DNA from 3 places in the Chryseomicrobium imtechense genome. Region 3 is predicted to be linked to each of the others. Evidence: riboswitches for the same ligand, from Rfam matches in the RefSeq annotation. Region 3 holds a riboswitch; each other region holds the start of a gene.

Region 1 (6,082 bases), on a different contig from region 3:
AGTTTTACCAAATCCATAAATTTTTCGAATGAGATATAATTTAGTTTATGTGTAAACGGTTGAAGTTGCATACGTAAGTTTCGTATGACAGTACGGTCTGCAATAAGTAGAAGGTGGTCCATTTCTTTCGTATGGACCTCGATTCCAGGAAAGACGCGAATGCCTTCCACTAAATAGTATCCGTCTTGATAAGGATAGAAATCATCTAATGTTCTGAAGACATCAAAGAAGTGGCGTGTGTTGAAATGTTCCGTAAGCGCGAATCCATCGAGTCCAGATTCTTGTGCAGCTTTTACCAATGTGCGAAAGTACTTCAAAGAAAATTCGTCGTATTTGGTGAGTTTGCCGTGCGTGTGGAAGTCAAAGTTCATCTCTGAACACATCCTTTCTATCTCGTAGTATACGTAGTTTGTGTGAAGAGAGAATGAAGGGAATGCTAATTTTTTGTAAAGAGCATAAGGTTTTGTTTGGACAAGCAATGGGAAAATCTACTATAGTAGAACCTCACCAGTTTTTTGGAACGGATTTTATGGGAAAAGAGGTGCCACGATGGAGTTATGGGATGTGTACACGAAAGACCGAAAGCTAACAGGGCGCACGCATGTCCGTGGAAGTGTACCAGCGCTTGTTGAAGGTGATTACCATATTGTGATTGATGTTTGGACATTCTTGCCGGATGGTCGTTTGATTTTATCACAACGCGATCCAGCGAAACCACACGGTCTGAAATGGGAGTCGACAGGTGGCTCGATTACCACGGGAGAGTCTTCTTTACTAGGAGCTGCTCGCGAAGTAGAAGAAGAATTAGGTTTATTATTAAACTCAGATGAAATGATCTTGCTCGGCGAACAAATCCGAAATGATTCTTTGATTGACGTATATGTCACGCGACTTCCAAAGAGGATTTCGTTGGATGAGTTGAGCTATCAAGTGGGCGAAGTAGTCGATGCCCGAATCGTAACGAAAGATGAGTTTTTTGAAATGGAAGCGCAAGGACTGCTCACGCACAATATGCTCCCGCGTTATGAGCTTTATAAAGAGATATTCGATACGTACTTTGAACCTGTACCGGTTCTCGAGACAAAATAAAAAGTGCCAGATGGAGAAGCCTCCTTCTGGCGTTTGTTTATATAGTGAACTTATAAAAAATCGTTGAATCCGTTTGGTTTATTTCTTTGAAGCCTGCTCGAATAAGTAGATTTTGAGCACGTACATTCGAAAGCTCTGTTTCAGCCCTATATGAATGGATCGCATAATTCTTTGAACCAAACTCTAGCGCTTGGGAGAGGGCTTCCTTGCCAAGTCCTCTTTGCCATAGTGTGGAGTCACCGATTGCTATGCCGATTTCTGCTCCTCCGTTATTTACTTCTGCAAAGTCAATATAACCGATGAGCTTTTGGTCCCACTCAATACCTATTCGAAAGAAGTCATTCGAGGTGTTTTCAACGAACATACCCCACCACGTGAAGAGCCGCTCTTCGTCTTGATTTAAACTCCATCCGTTCGCTTCGCAAAATAGTATATCTTGATTCCAAAGGAGGACTTGAGGAAAATCGGTAAACTCTAGTGGTCTCAATACTATAGAGGGCTGTGCAACATTATCCATGTGAGTATCGTCTCCTATTTTTGTTAAGTATAGCATGTACTGGATTTAGTGCGGTTGAGGAGGGGAAAAAATGTTTTATAGAAGGAAGTATTATCGTATTAGCACCGAGTTTTTAAAACCATTTAATCAATTATTCAATACAATTAATCTACCGAATCAGTTAAAACACGGCGCGAGACTCGTCGGGAGATGGAGTATGCCCCTAGATGATGGAATTACAGAGGTCTTCGCTATCTGGGAATACGATGATTACAACAAATATGTTGAGATCGAAGATGCTGTTCGCAGTGATAAGTACCATGTTGATAAAGTGCTCAAGTGGTATGAGGAACACGGAGGGAAATCCTTTGTCCAGTCGACTTATTTTATAGAGGTACGAAATGAGAAAATTGAAGACACGGTGCACGTACAGAAGTGAAGGAATAGACTATTTTAAAACAAAGGTGCCGACTCGTTTTCCTCCGAGTCGGCTTTCTTTTAGTTAGATTTCCAAGAACCAATCATTTCCTCACTCTTCTTCCAAAGCAAGCGTGCTGTCGTACCGTCATCAATTGCCTGCACACGCATGGGTTTGCCCTTCGTTTAGTGTGGCGCGTAGTGTTGGCTAGACAGCGCATATGGTCGAACAACTTGAAAACAATGTCATTTTTCGGCCGGAGTCGGTATACGTGACATTTGCAAAATGATTTTGCACCGTAAAAAAAGTATGGTATAGTAATCGCGACAACTACATGCACATCCACTAGGGGAGCCGAAGAGGCTGAGACGGACAAGTGTCCGGACCCTTTGAACCTGATCTGGATTATACCAGCGGAGGGAAGTGGCGCGACCGTTCTGGTAGTCTTTTTTGACGGCTTCACGCTACTTTCCTTCGGGGAAGTGGCGTTTTTTGTTGTCAGAAAGGATGGGAGATTATGAGTTTTTGCAAAGAGGTACGAGAAGAGTTTAAAGACAGCTGGGAGAGCAGTTTTCATCATCCATTCGTCACGGGGTTAGCAGACGGAACATTGCCGGAGGATGTATTCCGGTATTACGTTATGCAAGACGCTTATTACTTAACACATTTCGCAAAGGTACAGGCACTCGGCGCTGTGAAAGCGACCGATCTTCAAATGACGCGTGCCTTCGCCCATCATGCAGAGCAAACGTGTGCGGCCGAGCTTAGTTTGCATGAATCGTTTATGCAGATTTTGGGTGTGACTGAGTCTGAATGGGAGACATTCGAGCCTTCACCTTCTGCATATGCTTACGTGTCTCACATGTATCGCGCAGCTCAAGGGGATGTAGCAGACGTACTGGCTGCACTGCTTCCATGTTACTGGTTGTACTATGAAATTGGTGTCCATCTTCAAGGGGCAACACCTGACAATCCGATTTATCAGCGCTGGATTGCCACATACGGGTCTGAGTGGTTTGCGTCGCTTGTCGAGGAGCAGAAGGACCGGATGGATCAGTTGGCCGCAGACGTTTCACCTGCGCGTCTACAAGAACTAAAAGCGCACTTTAAACGCAGCACATATTACGAGTGGCATTTTTGGGAGCAGGCTTGGACTCAGGAAAAGTGGGTTGTTCAATCGGAGGTGCCAGCGTATGAGCGTTAATAACATCGCACCTGTTCCAATTGTTCATTGCATCACGAACTACGTGGTCGCAAATTTTGTGGCGAACGGACTAGTTGCAGCTGGCGCATCGCCCATTATGGGAGATGAAGAGCGAGAAGTGGCTGAACTTGTGCAGCTAGCAGACGCACTCAGTTTAAACTTAGGCACGCTGACAGAGCGCACTGTACGCAGTATGAAAGTAGCCGGAGAAGCCGCAGTTGAAAAGGGAATTCCACGCGTAGTGGATCCAGTAGGGGCAGGAGCTTCAGCGTACCGATTGCAATCTGCCAAAGAAGTGATTGCAGCAGCTCAACCGACACTTATTCGTTGCAATGCCGGAGAAGCCGCTGCGCTTTTAGGTAAAGACTGGCGCGGTCGAGGGATTGATGCAGGGACAGGAAACCAGGATGTGTCAGCGCTCGCTCTTGAACTGTCTACAGTCTATAACACAACAGTAGTCATTACAGGAAAAGTAGATTTCGTTTCAGATGGCAACGTTGTGTTGACAAACGACTCAGGGCACCCCGATATGACCAAGGCAGTCGGAACAGGCTGTTTACTGAGCAGCCTACTTGCAGCCTGGCTCGTTCAAGACGCTAGCCTTGAGGCAATCCGGGAGAGGTTGCATGAGTATGGCCGTGCTGGCGAAATCGCTGTAAAAAGTGGGATGGGTGGATTTCCTGCCGCGCTCTTAGACGCACTTGCAACTAAGGAGGTGTCTATCTCATGACCTATCCAGTTGCGCTAACTATTGCAGGATCTGATAGTGGAGGAGGTGCTGGTATTCAGGCAGATTTAAAAACATTTCAAGAACGTGGGGTGTTTGGAGTCTCTGCATTGACTGCTGTTACAGCTCAGAACACGCTCGGAGTCCAACGTGTCGGCATGGTGGAACCAGAGCTTTTAAAAGCCCAGCTGGATTCAATCGGTGCTGATTTTCAGCCTGCAGCTGTGAAGACCGGGATGCTAGGTGATTCGTTTGTTATTGAACAAGTTGTGCGAGCCATCGATGCCTATTCTTGGAATACAGTTGTTGTGGATCCAGTAATGGTTGCAAAGGGAGGGCATACGTTGCTTCAACAAGACGCGATCGAGTCATTGACGCAACTCCTTCTTCCAAAAGCATTTATTGTCACTCCGAATGTTCCTGAGATGGAGTTGATGACAGGACTGACGATTGAAGATGATAGCAGTGCACGAAGATCTATGGAAATGTTGTTGAAGACAGGTGTAAAGGCTGTGATTTTAAAAGGTGGGCATCGAACGGGGCCACTTGCGACGGATCTTTACCTGGACCAGTCCGGTAGAGAGTTCAGCCTGTCTACCCAAAGGATAGCGACACATCAGACACATGGGACAGGATGTACGTTTAGCGCAGCGTTGACAGCAGAGCTCGCCAAAGATCATTCGGTAGAAGCGGCCTGCACGGTTGCGAAACGGTTTATTCAAGCAGCACTTCAGTATCCTCTATCGCTTGGAGCCGGTCATGGTCCTACACATCATGCGGCATATAGAGTATACGGACAGGGAGAGGGGGAGAAACAAGATGCACAGGCACCTATACTTCATTATGGGCACGTCCGATAATCAAGATTTACCTGTTGAGAAAATCTTAGAAGAAGCGTTGGAAGCAGGTATTACAGAATTTCAGCTGAGAGAGAAGGGGCCGCATGCCAAGTCTGGTAAAGCGTTACTTGAACTAGCACTCAACTGCAAGGAGTTATGTGCGCGTCACGATGTCCCTTTTTTCATAAATGATGATGTGGAGTTGTGTATAACAAGCGATGCAGATGGTCTTCATATCGGACAAGACGATGGGTCTGTAAAAGCTGCTCGTCTGCAAATTGGACCGAACCGGAAGCTCGGCGTATCCGTTCATACTCTTGAACAAGCCATTCGAGCTGTGCAAGAGGGGGCTGATTATTTAGGAATTGGTCCTGTCTTTGCAACTAACTCGAAAGCGGATGCCCGTCCCCCGTCAGGTGTTTCAGTAATTCAAGAGGTACATGCTTTGTACCCAGACGTCCCAATCGTAGGTATTGGGGGCATCACCGAAGACAATGCCCATGTGGTGTGGGAAGCGGGAGCAACAGGTATAGCTGTGATTTCTGCGATTGCGCGCTCAACAAATCGTAAAGAGACCATTGCTCAGTTCAAGAAAGGAAGTGCCGTATGGAATTGAAACGATTGACGCAAATGGCGATGTTGAGCGCGCTTGGGGTCTTAGGTTCTCTGTTTATCTGGATACCACTTGGTGTGGCCAAAGCCTTTCCGGTACAACACGCTATTAATGTGATTTCTGCCGTGCTATTTGGACCAGTGGGAGCTGGCGTTGTGGCACTTGTGACAGCGTTGATTCGTATTTTTACTGGGACCGGCTCACTCTTAGCGATTCCAGGAAGTGTTTTAGGAGCTGTACTAGCGGGGCTACTCTACCGTTATACACGACGTATTGGTTTTGCAGCTATCGGAGAGTTTGTAGGGACAGGAGTGTTAGCCTCTTTAGTAGCTGTCCCATACGCGGCTATTTTTATGGGCACACAAGTCGGAGCATTCTTCTTCATGCCAGGATTTATGGCGTCGAGCGCTATAGGTGCGGTGTTAGGACTTGTCATCTGGCAGTTTTTAGAGCGATCTAAAGTAGCGTTGCCTGTAAACTAAATTAAAAACCACTTCGCAATCGCGAAGTGGTTTTTGGTATTACATATCTAAATCGGTAAACGCCATCGGCAACAATTCTTTCAATGCCAACGTGTAAATTTCATTTTTATCATTCGTTAAGTGGACCGGCATTTCGGGCTCGAAGAATTCTGCCATGACTTGACGACAGATACTGCACGGTGGAAGGAAGTCTTCCGTATTTCCATTCACCGCA
Region 2 (6,082 bases), on a different contig from region 3:
AAGCTGAAAAAGCGAAGTTCCGCTTGCAAAATTATGGGTTCATTTTTCAAAGCTTTCAATTGATGCCTGGACTCACGGCATTCGAAAATATCGAACTTCCTCTAAAACTTCAGGGCGTGGCAAAGCCACAGCGATTAATACGGGTGAAAGAACTGCTGCAGCAAGTTGGATTGACAGAAGTCAGTGACCATTATCCGAACGAACTTTCTGGAGGTCAGCAACAACGCGTCAGTATCGCCCGTGCACTAATTGGTCGTCCGTCTATCTTACTGGCCGATGAACCGACAGGGAGCTTGGATTCTGAAACTGAACAAGAAATTCTACAGCTTATCCAATTGCTGAATGCCCACTATGGCATCACATTTGTCATCATTACACACGATGAAGAAGTAGCTCGCTCTGCACATCGCCAGTACCGTATGCATGACGGCGCAATCCAGGAGGAATTGACCTATGTTAGCTAAAGATCAACGCGAGTTTATCTCGCAACATATGAAACGAAACAAACTTCGCGTCTTCATGACGATTTTAGCAGCGGCAATGGGTTGTGCATTTTTGATTATCATTGCGTCTGTCGGCTTCGGATTACATAAAACAATTCAAGACGAAGTGTTGTCGAGTCGCATCGTCACAGAAGTAGAACTATTTGGCAAAGAAAATGGAGGCACCGTTACTCCAGAAGAACTTGCGGCGATTCAGAAGATGGAGAATGTCAAAACAGTTGTAGAGCGCATTAATGTTCCAGGTTCACCTGTTGTCAATTTAGATGGGAAAGAGGGCTATGGACAACTTGTTTATACAGATTTAGAATCTGAACAAGCAGCCAACCTAGCCTTGTTTGATGGGGAGATGCCGAATGACTCCACAGAAGTTGTGGTCGGCTATCACTTTGCGGGTAACTTTTTAACAGATGAACAACATGAAGAACTTGAAAATGCTGAAAATTATCTTGAAAAACAAGAAGAGCTTGCGAAACCGATTCGAGATGAACTAATTGGTAAGACGATTTCAATCGACATCACAGATTATGAGACGGAAGAAGTCGTTTCCACACAGACCTATACGATTACTGGTATTGCCAAAAAGCCAGGAAAAGATTGGGCGTATGATGACAAAATCTATGCAGATACCTCAAAAAGCGCGGAAGTACTCACTGCGTTTGGTATCGAATCCCCAGATAAATCAATCACGGTTCATGCCACAGACTTTCAACATGTAGCGGACTTAACAGAATCGTTAAAAGGGGAAGGGTTCCTCGTCTACTCTGTTACAGAGGAACTGGGTCAAATGAATATGCTGTTTACAGTAATTCAGATTGGTTTAGTTATTGTGGGCACAGTTGCTGTACTCATTGCCTCTATCGGAATCTTTAATACCATGACAATGGCCGTTACAGAACGCACACGTGAAATTGGGATTATGAAAGCTATCGGTGCACAACCAAGGCTCATCCAGCGCCTCTTCCTCATGGAAAGCACTGCAATTGGTTTGATTGGTACATGTATAGCAGTCGCTGTCTCATATGGCATGAGTTTACTAGTGAACATAATTGTTCCGATGATTGTATTTAGTTCTGTTGGAGAAGAAGCGCCAACCGACATGACCATCACGGTTTCTTATATTCCTTGGCAGCTCGTAGTGGTTGCTGCACTCATCAGTATTGGTGTTGCCGTATTGTCCGGCTGGCGTCCAGCACGTAATGCCACACAGATTGATGTTATTCAAGCACTAAAAGAATCCTAACTATTACAAAACGCCTGAGCTAGCGCTCAGGCGTTTAGTCTTTACGAAATACCCACGCACGTTGGACGATAAATCCAAAGATGAAGAGCACGCTGTCTACTAGTACTTTCAACACTACTTCTCCTCGCCCTAGCCATTCCGTATAAAGTAAGTGCACGGACCCAGCTGAGGCAGCCATAATAAATGCTGCGAGCAAGTAATAGCGAACGAATGACTTACTTGATCCTTGACCGAATACTTTATGTCGATTCACAAAATAATTAAAGAGGCTGGATAAAATGCGTGCAGCGATTGTCGCAAAGATGATGAACATCTGAGGAGAGTCTTCTTTCCACAAATAGATAAATAATGAATAAAAACCGAGGTCGAGCGCAAATGAAGCTCCACCTGACATTCCATAAAACAAGAAGATTTTATAAATATGAAATGAATCACGCAATGGATGAAAATGAGACGATTTATTTTCATCTAAATATACTGTTTCAATCTCCACTTCCTCAATAGGGATCTCATTTCGCTTCAAAGATCCGAGGACGTTCATCTCGTATTCGAATCGCTCTCCTTTGATTTCAAGCATCAAAGGTAAATGTTGAATCGGCAACCCACGAAGCCCCGTTTGTGTATCCGTTAAGACTGTCCCTGTAGATAATCGAAACAACAAACGTGTAAATCGATTGCCAAACCGACTTCGAAACGGCACATCCTTTTGAGTGAAGTCTCGTGCACCAAGTATTACTGCATCAGGTGTTTCGCGCATTTGTTCAGCGACTTTTTGCATATCTGATAGTAGATGTTGACCGTCCGCATCAATTGTAATGACACCGTCTACTGGAATATCTTCATTCAATATGTAATGAAAAGCCGTCTTTAAAGCTCGTCCTTTGCCTTGATTTTTCGCATGATGCAAGACCGTCACTTCTTTAAAAGTTTTCAATTTTGTGAAGAAGGATGCATACTCCTCTTCTCCCCCATCATCAACCACGATAATGCGAGAGAACTGCGAAGCAATCAGTTCATCGATGACCGCACGGCACTTGTCATCTGGTTTATACGAAGGAATCACAATCGCAAGTTCCATAGGTCACCTCTTTTCTACTGCTACTCCACTTCTTTACCCTTCCTTTGAGAAATCTAATACTGCAATTGGTTCATTTTTGTGTAAATGCTTCCCTATACACTCCACAATCGATTTCATTACTAAGTACTTCGCTTCTCACCCTTTACTATCCTTCTTTTTTTCCTACTGCACTTGCACAGAATTTTTATGTCTGCTATGATGAGGGCGAAAAAGAACTACATACCGACAACCTGCACTAGGGGTGCCCAAATTGGCTGAGATGAGAGCTTGAGCTCCGATCCCTTATGACTCGATCAGGATAATACCTGCGTGAGGAAGTGTAGTGACTCTTTCTTGAATTTTTATGGGAAGTAGTGGCTACATCTTTCGCGGATGTAGCTTTTTTCTTTTTCTCATAAAATCTAAGGAGGCGTTCCCATGCACTGTGGAACAAGTAAAATCATTGGATGTCGTTTTTCTCTACACCCGATGGATTCAGAGTTTATTTCAATTATCAAAGGTGCTTTATCAGAAGTCGACCTATCGACGGTATGGCGCCATACAGACGACGTATCGACGGTCATTCGAGGAGAAGGTCCGCATGTCTTTAATGCGTTAGCTGCCCTTACAGAGAAAGCGGCTTCGCACGGCAAACATATAGCCATGAATGCAACGTTTTCTGTAGGGTGCCCTGGAGATACGTCGGGGGATTCGTATATGGGGATTGAAGATCCAGTGAAGAATGAAATTCCTGAAGGCCCCTACGTTTCTAGCCAGTTCTCGCTTTATCCGCTCAACCAAAGTGATTATATGGAGACGATTTATAGAGAGATTGACCGTGCCAAAGAGCGTGGTGTTTATAACGAGTCCATGCATTATGCGACGGGTATCCACGGTTCATTGAAAAACGTTTTTGCGTTTTATGAAGAGACGTTCACAGAGGCGCAAATTGGGGAGCACCCCCACGTCGTCATGACAATCAACATGAGTATTCACAGTCCTTCTCACGGAGGTCCTGACAATGCTCGCTAATTGGAAATTGAAAGAAGTCGTACTGATGTCCCTGCTTGCAGTCGTTTTCGGGATTATCTATTTAGTGTTTTTACACATCGGGAATATTTGGTCGAGTCTGATTGGGCCGATTGCCTATGAATGGATTTTCGGTGTTTGGTTCTTAGTCTCAATCGTCGCAATGGCTATCATTCGCAAACCAGGGGCTGCTGTTGTTCCGGAAGTAATGGCTGCTGCAATCGAGGTCATGCTCGGGAATGCTGTAGGTCCTCGTCTGATTTTAGCTGGTCTTGTGCAAGGTCTCGGTGCAGAGGCAGCTTTTGCAGCGACGCGTTATCGTCGTTTTGATTTACCCGTATTGATTATGGCAGGTGTTGGAGCCTCTCTCTTCAGTTTTGCGTATGGATATCTTCTTGGTGGATTCTCTGCCTTATCTCCATGGTACGTAGCACTGATGCTCGGAATTCGCATCTTAAGTGGTGCTGTGATTGCTGGATACGGTGGAAGTTTAATCGTAAACGGACTGTATGCAACAGGTTCACTCCGTGGCTATGCGATTGCACGTCAAAAGCGTGATGTACGTGTCTAAATGGATTGAGTTTCACAACGTAACATTTCATTATCCTGATGAAGACACACCCGTTCTCTCTGATATGTCATTAACACTTTCTGAAGGAGAAAAATGGCTCATTAAAGGACCAAGTGGTTGCGGGAAGTCGACACTCTTTTTCTTATTGAACGGGCTGTATCCGGAAGCTTGTGATGGAGAAGTCGATGGGACGCGTCTACTATTCGGGAAGCCCTACGATGAGTACCGACCTGGTGAAATCAGTCAGTCGATTGCCACCGTCTTCCAAGATCCCGACAGCCAATTTTGTATGTCGACAGTCGAAGAAGAACTCGCGTTCACTTTAGAGAACCGGTCTATGCCACGTGAGGAGATGGATCTGCAGATTACTCGAATTTTAGAAGAGACAGGTCTCACTCAGTTTCGAACACGTGTTATTCAGACATTGTCTGGTGGTGAAAAACAGCGCGTCGCTACTGCCTGTGCATTATTGATGAACCCGAAAATTGTATTACTCGATGAACCACTCGCACATCTAGACCCATTAACTGCAAGAGAATATGTTGCCTGGTTTTCTGACTTACAAGTGAAAAATGGATGGACAGTTCTTGTGATCGACCATCAAGATGCGATTTGGGAATCCTTCTTCGATTACACACTTGTGTTGGAAGAAACGAGTATGCCTCCTTTGAAAGCAAAAAGTGCTTATGCTAAAGAAGTGAAAAGTCAACAAGACTTCCGTGCAGAAGTGCGCGTCCCTGGCATTTTGCATGAGGCAAAGCTCGAAGTCACTGGTGGAAGTATTACAGTGCTTGCCGGACCAAACGGAGCTGGAAAGTCGACTCTCTTGAAGGCACTGGCCGGACTGATTCCAAAAGCAGATAGAGAACAAAGTGACGAAACGATTGGATATGTCCCCCAGTCACCTGAGTTTTTATTTATCACACCTTCCGTTCGACAGGAAGTTAGTTTTGGCGGAGGTCTTCGTACAGAAGAGTTTTTAACTAAACTTCTATTAGAAGGTGTAGCAAATTCTAATCCCTTCGCCGTCAGTCAGGGACAAAAGCGTAGGACAGCAATTGCGGCGATGCTGAACGATGGGCGACCCGTTTTGCTTCTTGATGAACCGACTGCGGGTCAGGATGCGTTTGCACTGCATGAACTTGAAGACGCTTTATTTCAAGTTGCAGCAGAAGGTACCGCCGTTGTTGTGGTTACACACGATATGAATTTTGCAGAGCGTATTGCAGATTCGATGCTCTTATTGAAAGATGGTGTACTTAGTGGCCCGTTCCATCCAGCAAACGTCTTCTCAGACCCTAGCTTACTCAGGACGTATCGTTTAGTCCAACCGACAGGAGGTGCTCGCGATGTCGACGTGGCTTCATCGCTTGAATCCGTCCATTAAAATGCTTGTGACATTTGTGTTTATATTTGCACTCGCTTTTTATTTTGACCCATGGACACCGCTTTTTGTATTTATTGCCGTGCTAGTAGTTCAGTTACTGTTCTCCCGTATCAACTGGAAACGTTGGGCGCTACTCATGTTGCCGTTCTCACTTGGAGCGGTCGGGTACTTTTGGACGACGTACGTTTTCGGTACATCTGATGATCGACTGGAAACGGCATTATCGCTGAGCTTTCGCGTGTTTGCCTTTTCGTCGTTATCTCTCTTGTTTGTTCTGACGACGTCTCCGATGCAA
Region 3 (6,082 bases):
TGAATTTAAAAACTTTCTTACAATTGGGTACACTATAGGTGCCCACTTAATTGCTGATTTCAATAAATTAGACTTTCTCATTGTCATCTCTCCTAATGAATATCATGTTACTGATAAAATACCCCAGCATTACACTCATTAAACCTGTTCAGCCACGCCAGTATAGTAAGCGAATTCCATCAAGATATCTCGATAACGTTCCATAGAAGCAATGGAAACATACTCACCAGGACCGTGCCAATCGCCACCAGCAGGACCAAACTCAATAGCACCGGCACCAGTTACGGCGTAATGTCTTGTGTCAGCAGAACCATGTTGACCCATGATTTCTGTCTCATCCTTCATGATGTCTACTAACTGCATTACGCGAGGGTCTTCACGTTTAGTTGTGACAGCAGGCGAAATTCCTCTGCGTCGAATCTCTGCATTAGGAAAATGCTCTGTCAAAATAGCCGTTAATTGCTCTTCTACAAATTCGACAGTTTGTCCAGGAATAAAACGAATGTCATAACCAACTTCACACGTATCCGGAACCATATTAAATCGATCTCCCGCCTGAATTCGTGCTAAATTGATGGAAGAGTGCTCATAAAATTCCGAACTCTCCTTTGTCCATTCTTGCTCGAGAAGCAATTGGTGGAATCGGTGGGATTGTAAAATGGCATTATCTCCTTCCCAAGGACGAGAGCCGTGCGCCCCTTTGCCGTGGAATGTAATGAAAAATTGAGAAATACCTTTTGCCTGTAAGCCGATTTTTAAGAACGTTGGTTCACCACAGACCACAAAATCACCAGTGTAGCCTTGCTGCACGAGGTATTTTGATGTTTTCGAGCCACCCGTTTCTTCATCTGTCACTAAATGGAGTTGGACTTTTTTCGTTAAACGATCTGCGTGCTTTGAAATACCCACAAATGCAGCCATCATGGCAGCACAGCCACCTTTCATATCTGCAGAGCCGCGTCCGAAAATCTTGTCGCCTTCTATATACGGTTCAAATTGTTCTTTTTTTCCTGGAACAATATCTAAATGTCCATTCCAAATAATCGTTTCATCGCCTTGTCCAAGCTCAGCAACCAACATTTTATAGCCTTCATTTTCTAAAATAGTCACTTCTACACCATGGTCTTCTAACCATTTTGCTGAAAACTCAAGAGCGCTATTTGCACCCTCTTGCGTATCACTTGGTATGCGAATTAAATCCTGGACTAAATCAATCATTTCAATCATCCTTTCAGGTCAGTTGATTAATTGTTCGTAATAAAGTAGAATGAGGGCAACTAAATAATTGTTACCACAAGGGGCGTCGCTTAGCGGCTGAGACAGTACCCTTCGAACCTGGAAGTTCATACTTGCGTAGGGATGTGGATAGAAACTGATGTTTATGACGTCTGGCTCTGTCCAGAGGTCATTTTTTTATTGTTTACCCATTCTTGCAGGTAAGGTAACAGGAAATGGAGAAATTCATGAGAAATCAAAAAATCATCATCATGATTGAAATTGCTTTATTGGCTGCCCTTGGATTTGTTTTGGACAGAATTGGATTTGGAATGCCGCAAGGGGGAAGTGTTACATTTGTATTGGTCCCAATCATTTTGATTGCTTTCAGAAGAGGAGTTTTAGCGGGACTGATCACAGGTTTATTAATCGGGTTGTTGCAACTCGCAACTGGAAATGTCTACTTTGCGCCACTTAGTTTTGAAATCGTCATTATTCAAGTGTTTATGGATTACTTCTTGGCTTTCATGGTAGCAGGTTTCGCAGGCCTATTCCGACCCGCTTTTTTACGTGCATATCAACAAAATAAGCAAAGTGGCATGGTCCGGGCGGTACTATTGGGTTCTATTCTTGCTGCAGTATTACGGTATATTGTGCATGTACTTAGTGGGATTTTCTTTTTTGGAGAGTTTGCAGGGGATCAAAATGTCGTCTTATATTCTTTAATCTATAATGCAACATACATGAGTGTTGTTCTCGTCTTTGCTGCTTTCATTTGTACAGTACTACTTGTAAAAGCACCGCGCCTTGTAATGCCTCAATCGGTATAAAATGTGCTATGATAGCAGGTAGTCAAAGAAGAAAGGGTTCGAACACATGATTATTCAAACACCACAAGAGTTAGAAGGATTGAAAAAGATAAGTCGCATTGTTGCAGAGATTCGTGACACGATGAAGGACGCTGCGAAACCAGGGATGACGACAAAAGAATTAGATGAAATCGGTGCAAAGCTTTTTGAAGAAAAAGGCGCTGTCTCGGCACCGATTGCAGAGTATGATTTTCCAGGACATACATGCATTAGTGTCAATGAAGAGGTTGCTCATGGTATTCCGGGAAGTCGCATTTTACAAGAAGGTGACCTTGTGAACATAGATGTTTCTGGTAAGTGTGATGGATTTTATGCGGATACAGGAATTTCTTTTGTCCTTGGACAAGCCGATGAAGAAAAGCAAAAGTTAATCGATGTGGCACAACAAGCATTTGATCGTGCAATGTTGAAAGTGAAAGCTGGCGCAAAGTTGAACCAAATCGGTAAGGCTGTTGAACGTGAAGCAAAATCAAACGGTCTTACAGTCATTATGAACTTGACAGGTCATGGCGTAGGTCGCTCGTTGCACGAGGCGCCCCAACACATTTTGAACTATTATGATGCATGGGAGCCAACAATATTAAAAGAGGGAATGGTATTAGCAGTTGAACCATTTATCTCTCAAAAAGCAGAGTCCATCATGGAACTTGGAGACGGCTGGACATTTGTCACACCTGATCGATCATTAGTAGCTCAAGTCGAGCATACGATTGTGGTAACAAAAGATGCGCCACTCATCTTAACAAAGCTTGATTGAGAAAAAATGATAAAGAAAAGGAGTTTCTCATAAATTGAGTAACTCCTTTTTTTATGGTGTTGGGTGTGTAGGGGAAGCGTTCCGCGGGCGCGGGCTGAGCGAAGGTCTCAGCTTCCGCTTTAAATCCCGCTGGAGTCACCCCTACCCACTTTTCAATTTTGAGATTTCAACTATTTCTTTATACGAATCAGTTTGTCTCAACTTCTATTAACATGAGCTTAAGGCTTTCTAAGCGGTTTATTCAGATAGAAAATTCCTGCCACTAAGACCGCACTTAAAAACAAAGCAGCAGCAGATACGAGCAACTCATCAAAACCTAATCTTACGGCGATGCCAATAAACGCCCAAATGAACACCAACTGCATAATTCGGTCATAGTAGTGATAGCGGAAATGCAGAGCTAATGCTGTGGCGAAAGTCAGCACAAATACTGTCCATAATTGGTCAGATAGTCCAAAACCGTTCCATTCATAGTACGTCAACACGTAAGAAATATTGGCTACAAGAGCTACATTCACCCATCCTAAATACACTGATAGCGGACCACGCTCTTTCCAGTCAGATCCTTTTCTTGGATATGTCACGTATAACAGCGCCAATACAGTTACTAGACCTACCATCATGACAAGGGTCACTAAAAAGTATTCATAATGCCATGTCAAAATCCATGCACAATTAAATACACAACTAGCCAAGAACAGACCAGTCCGTTTCCAGCTAGGCTCAGTGCCTCTTTTTCGTAGTACGACTTGGTAACCAATCCAAATCACTAACAGAATGTAAATTACGCTCCAGATAGAAAATACATAACCTGCGGGTGTAAATAGGACCGGAAGTCGGTTTGAAATCTCACCAGTAGTTTGACCGTTGATTGGAAGGATATTCGCAAGCGCATTTATCGCAATTGTTGCAGCGAGACCGAGTCCCATTAAAATAAGCTTTAAAATAATAATCCCTCCTTTTTCTAGTTACTAGTATACAGGTGTTACTTGGAAATTAGAATTGAACCCTTTGTGAACAAGTAAGAATGATTGAAATGTTGAGAAAATTAAAGCCTTTCATGATATACTTAGGGAGACGAAATGAAAGGGGAATAACTATGACAGTAACTACATACCCACTTGTATGGGATCTTGACACATTTTTTCCAGGAGGATCAGATTCTCCACAATTAGCAAGCCATTTAGAGCAAGTTGAGGCTAAGATTGAAGCGTTTGAATCACAGCTCGCTAGTCTAGAAACTCCGCAATCGGCTTCTGAATCTAAAGCAATGCGTGATATCATCGAACAACTGAAAGATGTTGCAACGAACTTATCAGAAGCAGGAGCGACGATTGGTTGTTTCTTAGCCCAAGATACAACTGACAAAAAAGCAGCATTATTACAAGGGCAGGTTAGTAGCTTAGGTGCTCGTCTTGGCACAATCCTGATGACGATACAACAGAAGTGGTCTAAAACAGATGAATCGGTTTGGACAGAACTTATAGCTTCTGAAGAATTAAACGAATTCGAATTTATTTTAAATGAATGGCGTGAAAAAGCGGCAAAAAAATTATCGCAAGAAGAAGAGGCACTGATCACTTCTTTAGGCGTCGATGGGTATCAAGGATGGGGTCAGCTTTATGATCTACTAATTGCTGACATGAAGGTTGCTGTCACAGTAGAAGGTGTTGAAAAGAAGCTTTCAATTGGGCAAGCAAGCAATCTATACTCTCATGAAAATCCAGAAGTTCGTAAAGCAGTAAAAGAAGCTTTAGAAAAAGCATTTGAAGAAAAAGAAGAATTCTTTGCTAAAACATTGAATCATTTAGCTGGTTACCGTCTAGCTGTTTACAAAAAACGCGGTTGGAATGATGTGCTAGATGAGCCGCTTTCAATCAATCGCATGAGTCAGGAAACGTTAGACGCAATGTGGGGCGCGATTACAGACGGAAAAGAACCTTTCGTAAAGTATTTAACGAAAAAAGCAAAACTTTTGGGTACTGAAAAAATCCATTGGCATGATATGGATGCGCCGATTGGTGAATCTGCAAAAACTATGGATTATCAACAAGGTGCTGAGTTCATTCTTAAGCATTTTAAACAATTTGGTCCTGAGCTTGAGTCATTTTCTCGCCATGCATTTGAAAATGGCTGGATTGAAGCAGAAGACCGTGACAACAAACGTCCGGGTGGTTTTTGTACAGGGATGCCTGTATCACAAGAGTCACGTATCTTTATGACATATAGCGGTTCGATGTCGAATGTATCGACACTTGCCCATGAACTCGGTCACGCTTTCCATTCGTATGCATTGCGACCAGTTCATTGGTTGAATCGTCAATACGCTATGGGTGTAGCAGAGACGGCATCCACGTTTGCTGAAATGATTGTTGCAGATGCGGCTGTTGCAGAAGCGACTTCAAAAGAAGAGAAAGCAGCTCTGCTTGAAGACAAAATTCAACGTAGTGTCGCATTCTTCATGAATATTCATTCGCGCTTCCTATTTGAAACACGTTTCTATGAAGAGCGTAAAAAAGGGATTGTAGCAAGTAGCCGTTTGAATGAACTGATGGCAGAAGCCCAACAAGAGGCTTATGCAGGGGCACTTGCAGATACGCACCCACACTTCTGGGCATCGAAGTTGCATTTTTACATTACAGGTGTACCATTCTACAACTTCCCGTATACGTTTGGATACTTATTCAGCCTTTCCATTTATGCAAAAGCAAAAGAAGAAGGTTCTTCATTTGAAGAAAAGTATATTGCTTTACTTCGTGATACAGCAATCATGTCGGTTGAAGATTTAGCGAAAAAGCATTTAAATGAAGATATCACGAAAAAAGACTTCTGGGCAAAAGGCATCGCTCTTTGTCACGCAGATGTTGAGGAATTCTTAAGCCTCGTGTAACAGGAGGAATGTAGATGATTCGATTAGATGGACAGCGCTGTATCTGTAAGACGTTTCAATTAAGTGATGCAGCAATTCTCGCTCAGCTTGTTCGAGACAACAAAGACTACTGGGGCCGATTTGAACCTGTCCATAGAGACTCGTATTATACAGCCATCATTCAACGGGAAAAGATACGAGAAACCCTAAAGTTAATGAAGGAGCAACGCGAATACAGCTTTGGCATTTACACGAAAGACACCTTCAAGCTTGTGGGGACCATTTCTTTGTATAGTATCAAAAGAATGCCTTTTCTAAGCGGAATGATTGGCTATGCGATTGATCAACAAGAGATTGGTAAAGGCTATGCTC

Evidence for each region. Region 3 has a riboswitch for thiamine pyrophosphate ahead of thiT (energy-coupled thiamine transporter ThiT). Riboswitches for the same ligand answer to the same signal wherever they lie in the genome.
Region 1: it holds a riboswitch for thiamine pyrophosphate, as region 3 does, so the genes downstream of both, tenA (thiaminase II) here and thiT (energy-coupled thiamine transporter ThiT) in region 3, are expected to answer to the same signal.
Region 2: it holds a riboswitch for thiamine pyrophosphate, as region 3 does, so the genes downstream of both, AB5N96_RS10120 (YkoF family thiamine/hydroxymethylpyrimidine-binding protein) here and thiT (energy-coupled thiamine transporter ThiT) in region 3, are expected to answer to the same signal.

What each region holds. Positions count from the first base shown of each region.
Region 1 is NZ_JBGOBM010000003.1:213,476-219,557, reverse strand. Features, by position in the region: gene AB5N96_RS04315 (PHP domain-containing protein) at 1-371, opposite strand, end outside; gene AB5N96_RS04310 (NUDIX domain-containing protein) at 550-1,089, shown strand; gene AB5N96_RS04305 (GNAT family N-acetyltransferase) at 1,127-1,606, opposite strand; gene AB5N96_RS04300 (NIPSNAP family protein) at 1,677-2,024, shown strand; TPP riboswitch at 2,341-2,442, shown strand; gene tenA (thiaminase II) at 2,521-3,207, shown strand; gene thiM (hydroxyethylthiazole kinase) at 3,197-3,937, shown strand; gene thiD (bifunctional hydroxymethylpyrimidine kinase/phosphomethylpyrimidine kinase) at 3,934-4,794, shown strand; gene thiE (thiamine phosphate synthase) at 4,754-5,389, shown strand; gene thiW (energy coupling factor transporter S component ThiW) at 5,380-5,868, shown strand; gene AB5N96_RS04270 (cytidine deaminase) at 5,908-6,082, opposite strand, start outside.
Region 2 is NZ_JBGOBM010000010.1:16,200-22,281, forward strand. Features, by position in the region: gene AB5N96_RS10105 (ABC transporter ATP-binding protein) at 1-464, shown strand, start outside; gene AB5N96_RS10110 (ABC transporter permease) at 454-1,743, shown strand; gene AB5N96_RS10115 (glycosyltransferase) at 1,778-2,821, opposite strand; TPP riboswitch at 3,049-3,154, shown strand; gene AB5N96_RS10120 (YkoF family thiamine/hydroxymethylpyrimidine-binding protein) at 3,239-3,832, shown strand; gene AB5N96_RS10125 (ECF transporter S component) at 3,822-4,400, shown strand; gene AB5N96_RS10130 (ABC transporter ATP-binding protein) at 4,393-5,787, shown strand; gene AB5N96_RS10135 (energy-coupling factor transporter transmembrane component T family protein) at 5,750-6,082, shown strand, end outside.
Region 3 is NZ_JBGOBM010000009.1:35,131-41,212, reverse strand. Features, by position in the region: gene yxzF (small protein YxzF) at 1-81, opposite strand, end outside; gene AB5N96_RS09705 (M20 family metallopeptidase) at 139-1,218, opposite strand; TPP riboswitch at 1,287-1,377, shown strand; gene thiT (energy-coupled thiamine transporter ThiT) at 1,464-2,045, shown strand; gene map (type I methionyl aminopeptidase) at 2,092-2,841, shown strand; gene AB5N96_RS09690 (TspO/MBR family protein) at 3,060-3,770, opposite strand; gene AB5N96_RS09685 (M3 family oligoendopeptidase) at 3,941-5,731, shown strand; gene AB5N96_RS09680 (GNAT family N-acetyltransferase) at 5,746-6,082, shown strand, end outside.